4 regions of the Paenibacillus sp. DS2015 genome follow, and region 4 is predicted to be linked to each of the others. Evidence: predicted binding sites of a transcription regulator. Region 4 holds the regulator's gene; each other region holds the start of a gene.
What was found. The regulator Rex, encoded in region 4, represses fermentation and respiration genes when NADH is low (regulators of the CRP and FNR family bind a similar motif). The targets are predictions, from matches to a motif close to TTGTGAAATATTTCACAA.

Region 1: J2T13_RS10285 (DUF1858 domain-containing protein) is a predicted target of Rex. The motif match lies at 1,704-1,721, and genes of this name have one in related genera.
Region 2: J2T13_RS17240 (formate/nitrite transporter family protein) is a predicted target of Rex. The motif match lies at 1,932-1,949, and genes of this name have one in related genera.
Region 3: J2T13_RS23405 (FAD:protein FMN transferase) is a predicted target of Rex. The motif match lies at 1,701-1,718, and genes of this name have one in related genera.

The regions. Positions count from the first base shown of each region.
Region 1 covers NZ_JBNPWS010000009.1:29,990-34,394, forward strand. Annotated here, with positions in the region: gene J2T13_RS10280 (UxaA family hydrolase) at 14-1,504, shown strand; gene J2T13_RS10285 (DUF1858 domain-containing protein) at 1,786-2,013, shown strand; gene J2T13_RS10290 (DUF438 domain-containing protein) at 2,055-3,314, shown strand; gene J2T13_RS10295 (DUF1129 family protein) at 3,626-4,300, opposite strand.
Region 2 covers NZ_JBNPWS010000021.1:9,473-13,877, forward strand. Annotated here, with positions in the region: gene J2T13_RS17230 (DHA2 family efflux MFS transporter permease subunit) at 1-1,031, shown strand, start outside; gene J2T13_RS17235 (DUF1697 domain-containing protein) at 1,259-1,819, opposite strand; gene J2T13_RS17240 (formate/nitrite transporter family protein) at 2,060-2,893, shown strand; gene J2T13_RS17245 (hypothetical protein) at 3,036-3,170, shown strand; gene J2T13_RS17250 (hypothetical protein) at 3,410-3,586, shown strand; gene J2T13_RS17255 (N-acetyltransferase family protein) at 3,583-4,077, shown strand; gene J2T13_RS17260 (MOSC domain-containing protein) at 4,163-4,405, shown strand, end outside.
Region 3 covers NZ_JBNPWS010000040.1:15,280-19,684, forward strand. Annotated here, with positions in the region: gene J2T13_RS23400 (HD domain-containing phosphohydrolase) at 1-394, shown strand, start outside; gene J2T13_RS23405 (FAD:protein FMN transferase) at 572-1,636, opposite strand; gene J2T13_RS23410 (NusG domain II-containing protein) at 1,923-2,318, shown strand; gene J2T13_RS23415 (Gx transporter family protein) at 2,302-2,853, shown strand; gene J2T13_RS23420 (ATP-binding cassette domain-containing protein) at 2,873-3,742, shown strand; gene J2T13_RS23425 (energy-coupling factor transporter ATPase) at 3,745-4,405, shown strand, end outside.
Region 4 covers NZ_JBNPWS010000033.1:32,258-36,662, reverse strand. Annotated here, with positions in the region: gene dinG (ATP-dependent DNA helicase DinG) at 1-1,737, shown strand, start outside; gene J2T13_RS21635 (redox-sensing transcriptional repressor Rex) at 1,777-2,448, shown strand; gene J2T13_RS21630 (amidohydrolase) at 2,417-3,724, shown strand; gene J2T13_RS21625 (DUF5590 domain-containing protein) at 3,761-4,273, shown strand.

The sequences.
Region 1 (4,405 bases), on a different contig from region 4:
GAGGACGAAGATCATGAAAGAGATACTGCAAATTAATGAAGTCGATAATGTGGCTGTGGCACTCAAAGATTATAGCGTGGGTGACACAATCGTGATCGGTATGAAGGAAATTGCAATAACGGAGGCCATTGCTAGAGGTCATAAAATTGCACTGAACCTTATTAACGAGGGGGAACATGTATTGAAATACGGTTACCCGATCGGTCACGCAATAGCGCCTATCGCGCCGGGTCAATGGGTGCATACACATAACACCAAGACCAATCTGACAGGGGTAGAGGAGTACAGCTTCGAACAGAAGCTGACAGCGAATCCTTTTTCTATGGAGAATCTGACCTTCAAAGGTTATAGACGTAAGGATGGAGCTGTAGGAATTCGCAACGAGTTGTGGATTGTTCCAACGGTCGGTTGTGTAAATGGTGTGGCTGAGCAAATCATTAACACCTTCAGAGCTGAGATCGGAGATATTGCGCCATTCGATAATCTGCTAGTGCTGAAGCACAGCTATGGCTGCTCCCAATTAGGGGATGATCATTCTAATACCCGTACGATTCTAGGCAATGCTGTGAAGCATCCTAATGCGGGCGGTGTGCTTGTGCTCGGACTGGGTTGTGAGAACAACAATATGCAGGAATTTAAAGAGTCGCTCGGATGTTACGATGAGAATCGTGTGAAGTTCCTAGTATCCCAAGAAGTGAATAACGAGGTTGAAGAGGGTGTGAAGCTCCTGAAGGAGATTTACAATCATGTACAGGATGATCATCGTGTAGAGGTGGCCCTATCTGAGCTAAAAATAGGTCTGAAGTGTGGTGGATCCGATGGTCTGTCGGGGATTACAGCTAATCCACTTTTGGGACGCCTGTCGGATTACATGGCCGCTCAGGGCGGTACAACAGTCCTCACAGAAGTACCAGAAATGTTCGGCGCAGAGAAGATTCTGATGGAGCGAGCAGCAAACGAGGTTGTTTTCCACAAGATCGTCGATCTGATTAATGATTTCAAACAATACTTTCTGGATCACAAACAACCGGTATACGAGAATCCTTCTCCAGGTAATAAAGCTGGCGGAATCACTACATTGGAGGATAAGTCACTGGGTTGTACACAGAAATCTGGTACCTCCATCGTTATGGATGTATTGAAATATGGGGAGTCTATTAGCCACAAAGGGTTAAATTTGCTCAATGCGCCGGGCAATGACCTGGTAGCCTCCTCCGCACTTGCGGCAGCAGGGTGCCAACTGGTCATCTTCACTACGGGGCGGGGAACTCCTTTTGGCACCTTCGTGCCAACCATGAAGGTGTCCACAAATTCTCCTCTGTATGAAGCTAAACGTCACTGGATCGATTACAATGCGGGTGTGCTGGTAGAGGATGGCTCGGCGGATGAGGTGCTACGCGATTTTATTAACTACATTATTCATGTTGCGAGTGGTGAACCTGTCAATAATGAGAAGAATAATTTCCGTGAAATTGCGATATTTAAGACAGGTGTAACGCTATAATAAGCCAGTGTCCATTCGAATAAATCAGAATAAGAGGCTGTCTCTCGCTTGAACTGCACCTCCAATGGTTAGTCGCGTCTAACCATTAGGTGTAGCTCAGGAAGGGATAGTCTTTTTGCTATGGAAAATAATGATGTGATGCCTTGAAGTTAGGTGTGAGTATTTTTGAATTTGTGTGGTCGAAGGCATCTTTTATTGTTTGTGATTGGAATCACAATCCTCTGATAGTCTCCATGATAATCTGAGTTTGAGAAGAGTTCTCAATAAAGGAGAAGAGGCACATGGAAAAGGTGCTAAAGATGGAAGAATCGATATATGAATGGGTGAATCGATATCCAGAGGTCATCGACATTATGGTTGAACTGGGATTTTGCGATATTGTCAAACCGGGTATGTTGCAGACTGCAGGTCGATTCATGACCTTGTCTAAAGGAATTAAGTTGAAAAAAATGGACATCGACACCGTTAAGCTGACTTTTCAGCACTATGGGTTCAAGGTTCTAGAATAGATCATCTTATTTAACTAGGATTCGATAAGGAGAGGATACGAATGAGCGAACTAATTAACAATCGTGAAGTGGATGTACCGGAGCAAACCCGCCGTCAAGCCATGCTTAAGGAGATCATCAAAGAGCTACATGCAGGTAAGAGTGTGGAGGAAGTCAAAGCGCGCTTCGCCGAAGCCGTCGGTGACGTTACGGTGGCGGAGATTTCAGCTATGGAGCATTCGCTGATGACGGAAGAGGGCATACCGGTATCTGAGGTGCAGCGTTTGTGCTCGGTGCATACGGCGATATTCAAAGGATCAATTGAACAAATTCATCGCTCTTCTAAACCGGAGGAGCAACCGGGGCACCCTGTGCATACATTCAAGCTGGAGAACCGTGAAATTGAACGGTTGATAAATTTCCGCCTAGAATTACATGTGGGTAAATTCCAGAAAAATGACAGTGAAGAAATGATCTTTAAGTTATTGGAGGATTTAAACCTACTGTTGGATCTCGATAAGCACTACAGTCGGAAAGAAAATCTATTGTTTCCATACCTCGAGAAATACGGGATTTTCGGACCTACCAAGGTGATGTGGGGCGTTGACGATGGGATCCGTGGCATGATTAAAGAAGCCAAGGTACTTCTTAGTCAATATAATGGGGACAAAATAGAGATTGGCGAACGACTTACGCATATGATTAAGGAAGTCAACGAGATGATTTTTAAAGAGGAAAATATTCTAATGCCGATGGCACTAGAGAAGCTAACCGAGGACGAATGGGTCAAGATTGCGCGGGAGAGTGACGAGATTGGTTTCTGTCTGACATCGCCAGAACAGGAATGGATACCGGAGCGGGCAGCAGATCCAGAAGATACCGTACAGCAGCAAGAAGGAGAAGGAACTGCACCGCAAGGGTTTATCCGCTTTGAGACAGGGCTATTATCGTTACACCAGTTGGAGACGGTGCTGAATCATTTGCCTGTGGATCTGACGTTTATTGATGAGAACGACGTTGTTCGTTATTTCTCTCACGGGAAGGAACGTATATTTGCTAGAACTAAAGCTGTCATTGGTCGTACGGTGCAGAACTGCCATCCACCACAAAGCGTACATGTGGTAGAGAAGCTACTGGAGGATTTCAAAGCGGGCCGCAAGGATGCTGAGGACTTCTGGATTGCGATAAAAGATAAATTTATCTATATTCGTTATTTCGCCGTCCGTGATGAGGCAGGCCAATATATGGGCACACTTGAGTTTACACAAAATATCGCTCCAATCCGCGCAATTGAGGGACAAAAACGTATACTGTCCGAATAGCCATATAGAAGGAAGAAGGAATCTTGCCGAGTCTTGCCTATGATGCACTCATCCTCACTTAAGCAAAGAGATAAATAGATGTCATGATAAGTTAATTGTTCGGGAAAAATAGCCCTTTCAAAACATACAGGAGCGAGTTCTCCATTTGTATGCTTGAGAGGGCTTCTTTGATTTTTGAGTCACTGCACTTTTAGATGGGAAAATTACTTTTGCGATATTGCTCTACTGTGGAATTCAGTTTGTATTTGTTCTGCTCTAAGATGTCCATGAAAGCTTGGAGTTTCTGCAAATATGGACTTTCTACGAGTTATTTAATTATTTCTGAAAAATAATCCCCATCCCAGGGCTCCGATGACGGTAATCATTAGGCTTATCCAAGGCTCCACGCTAAAGCTAGGGAGAGCGCTGCTGAATGTAAACCCAACAAACATCACAATAAGCAGAATGACTACGTATATGCCCATCCCCTTAAGTGTTAATTTAGGTTTAGAAGGGTAAGGGTTGTCCTGCTCTTCTTCTGTCTGAGAATTCAATAATTTAGTGACAGATTCAACAAGTAGGATGGAACCCCCAGCGACAATAATAAGCGTTAGAACGCTGATCTGAGTAATATTATCGGTAGATTGACCGAGCGATTGTGCCGTGAATCCAATAATTGTCTCAATGAAGAAGAATAATGTCAGAGCGATCCAAGGGATCATGACATAATATCGTATTCCTGACGTCGTTTTCTTCTTGGGCATATTCTTTACCTTCAGGCTGCTATATTCTTCTGGATCAGGCCCAAACAGCTGTGTCGCACTCTTACCTTGGGATTGAGCTTCTAATAATTGGTGTGCTAAATCCAGCAGTAATTGTTCACTGGGAAAACGTGCAGCGCCGCTATCTCTAAAGTAAACGACGATATCCTCGTAATAGTCTTTGTTAGCTGGTGTCATTTGTTCTCTTAGACGATTATTTTCTTTAATCATAGCTTTAATGTTCATAGGTGATAACTCCTTCTAGATTAAGTATAGGAACAGCTCACTAGCAATGCAAGTCGCTGCAGATGAATAAATCAGGGTGTACCTTACCAGAATATAATACGATAC
Region 2 (4,405 bases), on a different contig from region 4:
TGCTACTTGCTCCTGCTGCTGGACCTATTCTATCAGGTTGGCTGATCGAAGTTGCCTCATGGCATTGGATTTTCCTTATTAACGTACCCATCGGTATCGCTGCTGTTATTGTAGGTATTAAGTTCCTTCCTAAATTTGAGAACAAGAAGGTTCCTTCCTTGGATATTCTCGGAATGATTCTCGCACCCATCGCATTTGCCATGTTAGCCTATGGTGTGAGTGAGGGAGCAGCAGATTGGACATCTATAAATGCGAGAGTTGGATTGATTGTTGGTGGCGTTGCGCTCATCCTCTTTATCATTGTAGAGCTTAAACAGAAAGAACCTTTGTTAGAGCTTCGTGTTTTTGGATCCTCTGACTTCACACGCGGTGTGATCTTGTCTTGGATATTTCAGATCGCTATGTTTGGTGCCATTCTGATGATCCCGCTATATTTACAAAATGTAAGAGGTTTTACTGCGCTAGAAAGTGGTTATACGACACTGGCTCAGGCCCTAGCTTCGATGGTCTTTATGCCTATTGGAGGGAAACTGTTCGATAAGTGGGGTGCTCGACCACTTGCTCTGGTGGGTATGACAATAATATCTGTAGGCTTATTCATGCTTTCTCAGATAACCGTAGATACGGCGATATTTATGGTCGTACTTCCACTTATTCTTATGGGAGCAGGAATGGGTCTAACGATGATGCCACTAAATACCCATGTATTGAACGCAGCTCCACGTAGACTTGTAAACCGTGTAACTCCTTTAACAGCAGCTACACAACAAGTTGTCACATCATTTGCTATCGCTGGACTGACTGGATATCTAACTTCCAAAATAGTGAGTTATACGACGACTTCATCTACACCTGAAAACCCTCTACCAAGTATAGCATCTGCCTTCGGTGATACCTTCTTCTTGACAGCTTGTATTGCGGTTGCCGGACTATTGTTAAGCGTAATCTTGCGCAAACCACGGATGAAACCAGGCGATGAACTTGCAGAAGGTGAAGAAATGCCTGATGTAAAGACGATGATTTCACATTAATTTAAATTAGAGAAAATGAAGATTATTACACAAAAGGATGTCCCACTGGCCATGAAATGGCTGTAGGACATCCTTTTGTGTGTCAAGAGTCAACATTATTTTGAAAAATTCTGAGCCACCAATAAATGCTATCAAATCCGGATCCATTGCGTGGAACAGCGTTTAAATTATATTCGAAATCTGCTTCTTGCCAATCAATTAGAACTGACTCCATTTCTCCCTAAGCCCTAAACTTCCATTGCACTGGCTAGTGTGACGAGCTTTCTTATCGTTTCCCAGTTACGTATGGTCGAAGGTACGGCCAACTTCTGAATGTTATTGACAAGTTTAGAATTGCGTATACTATGACGGAATAAAAGGTGGATCTCACGGCCTTCTAGTCTATAATCATCATCTTTACTTCTGGAAGTGTTCAGTCGTTCAATCTGTTCTTGTGAAGGTTCTTCAAGCAATAGGGAAACGTAGAGACTCTCTCCTACAGATGAGGCCTCCGCTTCGGAAACTTCTTCTTCTGAGAATAGGCAATTCTCTGAAATTCTCTTTAACTCCTCGGCCGTTCTAATAATAACAATGATCGAGAAACCAAAGACAGCCTTGATTTCATGTTCAATTCGCTTTCGTAGCGGCTCGACCTCTTCATTCGATTCAAATAGAACATTTCCGCTTTGAATATATGTCTGAACTCGGCTCAGACCCATCGCTTCGAATGTACGCTTCAATTCGGCCATCTTAATCTTATTCTTTCCACCCACATTAATCCCTCGTAACAGCGCAATATAGACCGTCATCTCAAGCACTTCCCTCTATTGGTTTATTATTTTAGCCTGAATGGTGATTATAGTACATCGGCATGGCATACTGTGATTATAATCATTCATGTGATGTGAAACAATTCATATGATGTGAAATAATTCACGTTTAATATTATATTGTGATATATGTAACGTTTCTTATCAAATCAATTGCGTTACAATAGAATTAAATACACAAGATTTGAAGTATTAATTGGATCAAAGGAGATCATACACATGGCCTATTACAAACCGCAGCAAATAGCTGAACTAACGGTAGAAACAGGGACAAAGAAAGCACATAATCCATTATTAACGGTACTTATACTTGGTTTCTTAGGTGGTGCTTTTATCGCACTTGGCTTTTTATTAGATATCCGTGTTATTGCGGGAGCGCCTAAGGAATGGGAAACTATCGCTAATTTTATTGGAGCTTCTATCTTCCCAGTAGGTTTAATACTCGTACTTTTGGCTGGTGGTGAACTGTTAACGGGTAATATGATGGCTGTACCCCTTGCGTGGATGGCTAAGAAGATCTCATTCGCTGCCGTTCTGAAGAATCTCATTCTGATTACGTTAAGTAACTTTGTGGGTGCGTTATTTATCGCCTATTTCTTCGGACACATCGTAGGCCTCACAGGGAGTGGCGTATATTTAGATAAGGTAGTTGATATGGCAGGCCATAAATTAGATGTTAGTTTCGTACAGGCTTTCGTTTCAGGTATTGGTTGTAACTGGTTAGTAGCTTTGGCTGTGTGGCTATCATATGGTGCAGATAATATGAGCGGCAAAATTATGGGGATCTGGTTTCCGACAATGGCTTTCGTGGCTATTGGATTCCAGCACGTCGTGGCGAATATGTTCCTTATCCCGGCAGCCATTTTTGAAGGATATTATTCATGGGGAGAGTACCTGGTGAATTTCGTTCCTGTATGGCTTGGTAATCTGACCGGGGGTGTCGTCTTTGTTGCCGCCGCCTATTGGATGTCTTATTTACGCGAACCAAGTGCCGCCCACGGAACATTACCTAGTCATGTGCAAGCGAAAGATAATAAGCAGAAGCATGCTTGATAGACTAGGGCTGTGAACAGCGGTAGGACATCGCTAAGACAGCAATCGAACAGCAATCGAACATCAAAGTACATCGTAACCATACAGCATCAAAGTATCACAGTATCATCATCGATAGGTCTTCCTTACGAGGGGGCCTTTTTTGAATTACAAATCAAAAAAATTCGCCCTGTTCGAGTTCGGGGGAACGAAACTTGAACAGGGCGAATTTATGATGAAATTCATGGGATATAATAGAAATAATAATCCCTATTCTGCTAGTTATTTTTTACCCTAATCATATAAAATCGAAACACCCTTCAATCTTGTTAGAGTTTTCTTTGCAGAATTGTGGGAGCCGTTTTATGATAGACGTACATATGAAGAGGCAGGAATGGTGAAGAGGTCTATTTTTCAAAGGTAATATAGATTTGAGACATCTGGGAAATGACATCTGAAGAGAATGTTACAAACGCACCCTTATAGAAATAATAGTGTTTAAGCCACAAGGTTGATTATTCTTCGGGCAGTTCGCTCGTGGGGCTACTGATTACGATGTTTGTGTTCCAAGAACTAGGACATAATATGGCAGATGCGGGACTCGTTATTCTTATTCCATCATTAGGTGGAATAGTAGGGAAAATGGTTAGGCGTAATAGCTATATCAAAAAGATAGGTGTTGTAGATTTGTTTAGAAAGGGGTGGTGGGTATGAAATTCAAACAACGTACGATAGCTATCCGTTTATCCGAAATGAAGGATGCGCAGCAAATGATGGATCTAGATGCCATTGTATGGCAGGATTATAATGCTCCTGAACCTCTAAATTGGACCTCACGTGAAGACTTTCTACGTCACTGTCAGCCTGGATTACAGCTTGTTGCGGTCATCGAGGATGAAATCTGCGGCTATGTAGGATTTCGGTATCCAACGTTACTACAGAGCAATCGTCATGTGTATGAGATTAACATCGCTGTACATCCTCGTTATCAGCATGAAGGAATTGGAACAAGATTGATCGAAGCGGTGAAGGAATGGGCAGCTAGTGAAGGCAAGACAAAGTTGAGCTTACGTGTGCTTTCTACGAATCCTAACGCATTGAAATTCTATGAGAAGCTTGGTTTTGTGAGAGAAGGACGACTTATGAATGAGTTCTATGTGAATGGGAACTATGTGGATGATATTTTAATGGGATTCTATTTATAGACTAGTTTGTTAGGGTATCTGATTTCTTTCTCTTAAGAATAGATCTATCTTAATCCTAAATTTAGTGAAGGAGCATCATACAATAGTGAATTTACAAATCGTTTCTGTAAACGTTGGGAAGCCAGTTACTGTTGAATATAAGGGTAAATCATTACAGACCGGAATATATAAAGAACAAGTGGAAGGTAGAGTATTTGTTGGTTCGGAACAAATGACGGGGGATGGACAAGCCGATCTTGTGCATCATGGTGGCCTTGATAAGGCCGTGTGTGCATATCCTTATGAGCATTATTCCCATTGGGAAAAGGAGCTGGATAGGAAATTAGAC
Region 3 (4,405 bases), on a different contig from region 4:
TGGTATTAGTGATGGTGTTCTGCTCAAGGAAGGCCAATTGACAAAGGATGAATTCGATCATATCAAGACCCATACTACAATGGGAGTAAATATATTAGAGCAGATTCAGCCTAAAGAAGCGATAATTCCGTATCTTTCAGGTGTAAGATCTCATCATGAGCGTTTCGATGGTAAGGGATATCCGGATGGGCTGGTGGCGGAGGAAATTCCGAGAGTGGGGCGAATTATTGCTGTAGCAGATGCCTATGATGCTATGACCTCAGATCGTCCTTATCGTAGAGGGATGGGATATAAGCAGGCGCTTTCTATCCTTGAAGAAGGAAGAGGGACCCAGTGGGATCCTACGTATGCTCAGTTATTCGTAGATTACATGAGGGAAAAGGAACAATTATAGCGTGATATCACAGTACAGTTGCATGCTAGCAGTAAAAGAATAGAGATAGTTAAATCCCCTGAATGCTTGAGCATCAAGCCATTCAGGGGGTTTTTTAGGATTATGGAGCGAATGCAACTGTACTGGTATGCAGTCCTTATGGGATGAAGAGGAGGTCGTATAATCTTGGACACACAACTATTTCTCAGTGCTAGTGACTAGTGTGTACTCATCATTGGTCTTTTCAAGCAGTTCTAGGAAGCCTGGCGAAGCGTAAAGTTTCTTATCTTTAGTGATGAATAGAGCTTCCGTATTGTCCAAATTCTCAATAAATTTCAAACCCTCCTCAATGCCTAAGGCATAGACGCTGGTGGACAACCCATCAGCATCAATAGATTTATCTGTGAGGATGGTCAAGCTACTCAAATTATTATCGATAGGGAATCCGGTCTTTGAATCAAGAAGGTGATGGTAATGCTTTCCGTCTTCAACGAAGAATCGTTCATAAATTCCGGATGTGACAATCGTCTGGTTATCTACATGAATATTTCCAATAGGATTTCCGCGAGCTTCATTTGGATCTTGAATTCCAATCGTCCAGAGCTGATCTCCAGGCTTCTTACCCATGGCAAATACATTTCCGCCAAGGTCGATGATGGCGCTCTTGAATCCTTTGTCCTGAAGGTATTCAACGATTCGATCCGCGGCATAACCTTTAGCAATAGCTCCTAGATCGATGGACATCCCTTGTTCATTCAGATAAATTTCTTTCTTGTCAGAATTGAGAATAACGTCTTCATAATCAATAACCTTCATCGCTTCTTCGATCTGATCTGCACTGGGAACATGTGCCCCCTCATGACCAATATTCCACAGTGAGACAAGAGGGCCGATAGCCAGGTTGAATCCACCTTTAGAGCGTTCTGAATAGTCGAGTGCTTTGGAGACTACCATGAAAGTTTCATCGGATACCTGTACAGGTTGGATTCCTGCATTTCTATTGACATCTGCGATCTCACTGTTATCGTTACTTCGGTTCATTTGAATCTCAATGGTATCCAGAATTTGTTTGATATCTGTAAAGTTCTGTTCCGTAGTCCCGCCATCGTATACCTTCACTTGAACAATGGTATCAAAAACATAGAATGATTTCGACACGGGCTCGACTTTTACACTGGAGGATTGTTTCGAGTCTCCGCACCCCGTTAAAATGATGACAAAAGCTAGTAATAGTAGCAGTGGTGTCATTGTTCTTTTCATCATGAATGGCCCCCCCATTTTATCCTTGAATTCGACATGGATTATAACAAAAACATGCGGTAAACGAGTGTGATAAATATCATAAATAGAGCAACTATTCATTTAAATTATCTCTAATTTGATGTTTCTGTGACATCCTTCAAATTTGAGGGATTTTGCATTGATGCATCAAGGAATCATGGGTATAATTAAGACGTCTAAGATTTAGATAATTAAAATATAAGAGGTTGTTCAAAAAGCCGATGCGGAAAACGTGAATTTTTGAACACGCACTATAGGGGAGTTATCCATGAAACGCGGAGATCTACTTATCATTACGATCGTTGTTGCAGTGGCTTTGATGTTCTTAGTTCCTAGGTGGCTTCCTGAAAATGAAAGTGAAAAAAGTCACATGGTTCCACTTACGGCAGACATTACGGTGGATGGAGAGTTATATAGGACCGTAACGTTAACGAAGGAAGAACAAATTTTTGATATCGATACGACACGAGGTCACAACATTATTAAAGTACATGACTACGGAATTGAAATGGTTGATGCAGACTGTGCAGATAAAGTATGTATAACATCGTTTGGATTTATTACCAAGTCTAAGCAGAGTATCATCTGTCTGCCGCATCGAGTGATGGTTGAAATTAATGGGATACAAGACGTAGGAGATGAGCCTGATGCCGTTGTCCAATGAGGAATCCACGTTAGCCTTGAAAAAAACAGTGATTATTGCCATTTTTGCTGCTGTTGCGGTTGTACTGAGTATCGTAGAGTCTATTATTCCTATTAATATACAGCTACCAGGGGCGAAGTTAGGGCTTGCTAATATTATGATTCTCACCTGTTTATATTTTTTGCGTGGACGTGATGCACTCTTACTTGTCGTCATGAAAACCGTGGTGACAGCTTTTATTTTTGGAACTTTTTCGAGTCTACTATTTAGTTTATTGGGTTCTCTGTTTAGCTTTATCGTCATGTTCGCCATGATGAAATTAGGACGTAAACAAATCAGCCTCATTGGGGTCAGTATTGTAGGCGGGGTGGCACATAACTTCGGGCAAATTACAGCAGCTTCGATTGTGTTTCGAACGACTAATATTTATTATTATATGCCGCTGCTGCTTCTGACCGGCTTGGTGACAGGGATTCTAGTTGGGATCGCAGTTCAATATTTAGTCCCTTCTCTATCTAAGCTATCTTTGTTTGAAGATTTTCAAACCAAACCTTGATTAGGAAGGGGGAAACAACATGTTATCGCATCAAGCAGGGTTGGAGGGAAATATTGCAGCTGGAATTGTTGAGAATCGACGAGATCCCGTTATTGAATTCACGGGTGTACGCTCAGGCTATGGGAAGGATCATCCCGTGTTGGAAGATATCTCACTAAGTATTCCTCAGGGGCAATGGGTGACGTTAGTTGGAGCAAATGGCTGTGGAAAATCAACGCTAGTAAAGCTCATTAATGGATTGCTCCCTATGACTGAAGGGCAGATTTCAGTAAAGGGTATGGAACTTATCTCAATAAACGTAGGAGATATACGGAAGAAGGTTGGGATGGTCTTTCAGAATCCTGACAATCAATTTATTGGAGCCACGGTGGAAGAGGATATTGTATTTGGTCTTGAGGGTCAATGCCTTTCAATAGAAGAGATGGAGAAACGGCTTGCTTCTTATGCTACTAAGCTTGGGATTACGGAATTATTACATAAGCATCCTAATGAGCTATCTGGAGGGCAGAAACAAAGGGTAGCGATTGCATCTATTCTAGCAATGGAGCCAGAAGTTGTAATCTTCGATGAAGCCTCCTCTATGTTAGATGAGAAGACAAGAAATGAGTTAACTAGGATTGTATCTGACATGCATCAAAGTGGACAATACACCATTCTATCGATTACTCATGATGCGGAAGAAATAGCAGCTTCAGAGCGAGTATTGGCATTGCATGAAGGGAAGTTAATTGCTGATATAACACCAGTAGATCTGTTCCGGAATGATGAGTTGCTACGAAAGTGCCATCTGGTAGCACCCTTTGCCGTAAGGCTTAGGAATGAGCTACACCATCGAGGAATAGATTTGCTCGATCTTGACTGTATCAAGGAACTACGGGAGGGAAACTAAATATGGCTATTACATTCGATCAGGTAAGTTATATTTATGACTCTCGTAGTGTATGGAGCCAGATGGCGTTACACCAAGTAAATTTGCATCTGGAATTAGGAACGTTAATCGGAGTTTCGGGGGCGACTGGGTCTGGTAAATCCACGCTGATGCAAATGTTTAACGGTATATTACAACCGACTGAAGGATCTGTACAGATATTAGATGTCGCCATCCGTGCAGGCGAGAAAGCGAAGAAGCTGAAGGAATTACGCAAAAGAGTGGGTCTCGTCTTCCAATTTCCGGAGCAACAGCTGTTCGAGGATACGGTGGAGAAGGATCTATGTTTTGGTCCTTTGAACTTTGGATGTACTTTGGATGAAGCGAAGCAACGAGCAGTCACTGCGATGGAACGCATGGGTCTTGATATATCGCTTCTGTCACGTAATCCGTTCCAATTAAGTGGCGGTCAAATGCGTAAAGTTGCGATTGCCTCAGTACTGGCAATGGACCCAGACATATTGGTATTAGATGAGCCTACAGCAACATTAGATCCTGTGAGTCGGGCAGAGTTGATTGAATTGCTCCACAAGTTATGTCACGAGGAAGGACGGACGGTTATTGTAGTTACGCATCGGATGGATGAATTGTTACCGTATGCGGATCAATGGGTCATTCTGAATG
Region 4 (4,405 bases):
CTTATAGCTGCCCAAATGTTAATATGGTTAACACAGACGTTGACAGGAGACGACGAGGAGCTGAACTTAGGTGGCCGAGGAGGCGACTTCTGGGAAACTGTAGCCAGTGATTCCGAATCTTGCTTAGGTCGTGCTTGTCCTTGGTTTCGTAAATGTTTCTATCATAGAGCGAAGCATGAGGCAGGAATTGCGGATGTCGTGATTACGAATCATTCTAAGCTTTTTACAGATATTAAGGCAGGGCATCAGCTATTACCAGCGTATGAACATTTGGTGATTGATGAGGCTCATCACTTAGAAGAAGTAGCTGGTAAGCATCTGGGACTTCAGATGAAATATTTCACGATCGTGCATACCTTAACACGACTGTACAAGGATAATCGTAGTGGGCAATTGCCTGCCTTACGCCAGCAAATTTCCTCTTCAGGGTATGAGCGGGCTTCTGAGTGGTCTTCACTTATTGATAGATTAAGTGGCGATTTGGTTGAAGTTAAGGAGCATTGGGATCGACTTAGTGATATGCTGTTTAGCCTTCTGCCTGAACGTAGTGATGCCGCACCGGGAGATACCGGTCAGTTCGTTCTACGTCTACAGCCTACGAAGAAACCACAAGATTGGGAAGCCTTATCTGCGCTTGAGCACCAGATACATGTGATCCTGAGCGATGTGGTTCGCAAAGGCGAGAAAATGATAAATGAACTTAGAGACGATCATGATGAGTACAACTCAGACAGCTTAGTGACAGATATCAGTGGGTTATTCAAGGACCTGAATGCAGAGAAAGAGGATCTTCGCTTCTTCATGTCACTCAAAGAAGAAGGAAATGTATATTGGATGGAAGCCAATGGTCATTTCAGAAGTAAGTCCTTACAATTGTTCGCAGTTCCTATAGATGTGAGTAAGCAGTTAAAGGAAGTATTCTTTGATAAGAAGAAAAGTATTATACTAACATCTGCTACACTTTCGATTGAAAAGTCATTTCAGTATATGATCGAGAACTTGGGCCTACAGGAAGCGGCAGATACTAACCGATTAATGACAGTCCAATTACCCTCGCCGTTCCGTTATCGTGACCAGGCACTGCTCGTGATTCCGCGTGACTTTCCGAGTGTGAAGGGGAGCATTGGCGATGTGCTCTTCGTAAATACATTGGTTAAATCTTTAGCAGATACAGCCGTGGTGACAAAGGGTAGAATGCTCGTATTATTTACATCATATCGAATGCTTCGTCAAGTGCACGAACCCTTGCGTCAAGCACTCTCTACTAGCGATATCACTGTCCTAGGTCAGGGAGTGGATACAGGGAGTCGAAGTAAGTTGATTCGCCGATTCCAAGATAGTAGTGCTTCTGTGTTGCTAGGTACGAGTAGCTTCTGGGAAGGTGTAGATATACCTGGGGAAGCGTTGACTTGTCTTGCTATCGTCCGCTTACCATTTCAACCGCCGAATCATCCACTTGTAGAGGCCAAAAGTGAGCTTTTGCAACAACAGAAGAAGAATCCTTTCATGAAATTATCGGTACCTCAAGCGGTGATTCGATTCAAGCAAGGGTTTGGCAGACTTGTACGTACAGCAAGTGATCGAGGCATTGTTATTGTGTATGATACACGCGTTATAGAATCTTATTACGGTAAATATTTCCTGTACTCGCTACCTGGCCCCAAAATGGAACACATGCCAATGAATCAGATGGTTCCGCGGATATCTGAATGGCTACATGAGGGTGGGGCATCTTGAATCGGCGAGATTCTATAGCAATAATTAGGAGGAGCAAGAATGAAATCCGAGAAAATATCAGAAGCTGTGGTCCGCAGATTACCTATCTATTTAAGGTATCTGTCGGAGCTTCAAAGCCGAGAAGTTGCTACTGTCTCTTCGCAGGAATTGGGTCAAAAGCTTGAACTAAATCCTGCACAAATCCGTAAGGATTTAGCCTATTTCGGTGATTTCGGTCGTAAAGGAATCGGATATGATGTTGCTTATCTTATTGAGAAAATTCGCCATATTCTGAATCTTGATCAGCGAATAAATGTGGTATTGGTGGGAGCCGGGAATTTGGGGCAAGCGTTGTCCAATTACAATACGTATCTCAAAGAAAATTTGAAAATTATTGCTGTGTTTGACTCTTACACACCTAAAATAGGCACAGAGATTAATACATTAAAAGTACAACCGATGGAAGAGCTTCATTCGACAATTGTTAATAACAACATTCGAATTGGGATCATTACAGTTCCGGCATATGAGGCACAAAGCGTAGCTGACCAACTGATTAAATCAGGCATCGAAGCGATATTGAATTTCGCACCGACAATTCTAAAAGCACCTCCTTATATTCGGATTCATGCTGCTGACTTTACAACAGATATGCTGAGTCTAGCTTATTATTTGAACAACGGAAAGGAAGAAGAAATGGATGACAAGCTCACCGACGAAGTGGATCATTAAGAACGGAACCTTTGCTGTTTCGAATAGTGTACAACCGGTTATTCGAGGATATATGGTTATTGAAGATGATCTCATTACGTACATTGGAGAACAAGCACCCCCTGTTGAACAAGATATTCCCGTGATTGATGGGACTCATTTGTTCTTTTTACCTGGATTAGTTAATACGCATGGGCACGCTGCAATGTCATTACTGAGAGGGTATGGAGATGATCTAGCACTTCAAGTGTGGCTTCAAGAAAAAATGTGGCCAATGGAAGCGAAATTCACTTCAGAAGACGTGTATTGGGGAACGTCCTTGTCTGTCATGGAAATGTTAAAGGGGGGGACTACAACCTTCTTAGATATGTACGACCATATGGGACAAGTGGCTAATGTTGTTGAAGCTTCTGGCATGAGAGCCGTATTAATGAGGGGGGTTATTGGTCTATGTTCTGAAGAAGTTCAGAATGAAAAGATCAAAGAAGCCATTGCCTTCGCTAAGGATTGGAATGGGCAAGCAGATGGAAGGATCACTACGATGATTTCCCCACATGCACCTTATACATGCCCTCCAGCTTTCTTTGAGAGATTTGTACAAGCGGCTCATGATTTAGATCTACCTATGCACACGCATATGTCTGAAACGTTGACTGAAGTCCAGCAGAATGTGAATGATTATGGCCTCAGACCCGTGGAGCATTTAGAGAAGTTAGGGATGTTTACACGACCTTCCTTGGTAGCACATGGTGTTCACTTAAACGATAAGGAAATTGACATATTGGCTAAAAATAATGTCGGTGTATCGCATAATCCAGGTAGCAATTTGAAGCTCGCAAGTGGTATCGCACGAGTGACAGATCTGTTGAAAGCAGGTGTTACTGTTTCTTTAGGGACCGATGGAGCGGCAAGTAATAACAACTTAGATATGTTTGAAGAAATGCGACTAGCTGCATTAATACACAAAGGGATCTCGGGAGATCCAACAGCCATTCCTGCGGCAGAGGCGCTACGTATGGGTACTGTGTATGGAGCTAATTCTCTATTCCTAGACCGTGTAGGAAGTCTTGCTCCTGGCATGAAAGCGGACTTCATTGCTGTAAATACAGATCAAGCTCATTTCTTACCTCATACTGACTTCATCTCTCATGTTGTATATTCAGCAAGTGCTAAAGATGTTGAACATGTATGGGTTGATGGTAAACAGGTTGTGAAACACGGAGCTTGTCTAACGCTCGATGAAGAACGCATTCGTCGTGAAGCACAGTTAGCATTCGAGGGCTTGTTGTCTCGTTAACAGCAGGGGTCTCACTCTCGGAGAAAGGAAGTTCAAGTGAAGAACAAAAAAAAGTGGTTTTTTTTTGGTGTTGTTATTTTTCTGCTGATATTGTTTGGACTTTATAGATATTACATATATATCATTCAAGATCAACACAGTCAGGAAGCGCTCGCGATCACTGCTGCCAAACAAAATACAGAGCTAGTAAAAGTAACGGATACACAGAAGTCAGTGTGGGACACTATTTCTTGGGTTATAGAAGGTAAAGATAACGAACAGAGAGATCTTATGGTCTGGGTTCAATTCACTGAAGATAATCAGCTCGCCTTGGAACAGGATGCAGTACACAGCGAGTTATTAGAGAATGGCGTATCCAAAGGTCAAATCCGATCAAAGATCATAAGTGAGTTACCGGGCATAGATGAAATCAGGATTCAAGCGGGAATGTATTATGGTGAATATGTATGGCAAGTGTATTATTTTGAAAAGGACCATTACTATTACCGTTTTTATAAGTTTAGAGATGGTTCACCCATAGGAGATCGCTATACTTTACCTAATCTATAAATAAGAGGTTTACAATAATATGACCGAGATATCCTTCGTGGAATCTCGGTCGTTTTTTATGGATGGAATGATAACGCTGAATGCGACTGGGTTCGACAATAACGACTATAATAAAACATAAAATTTTAAATA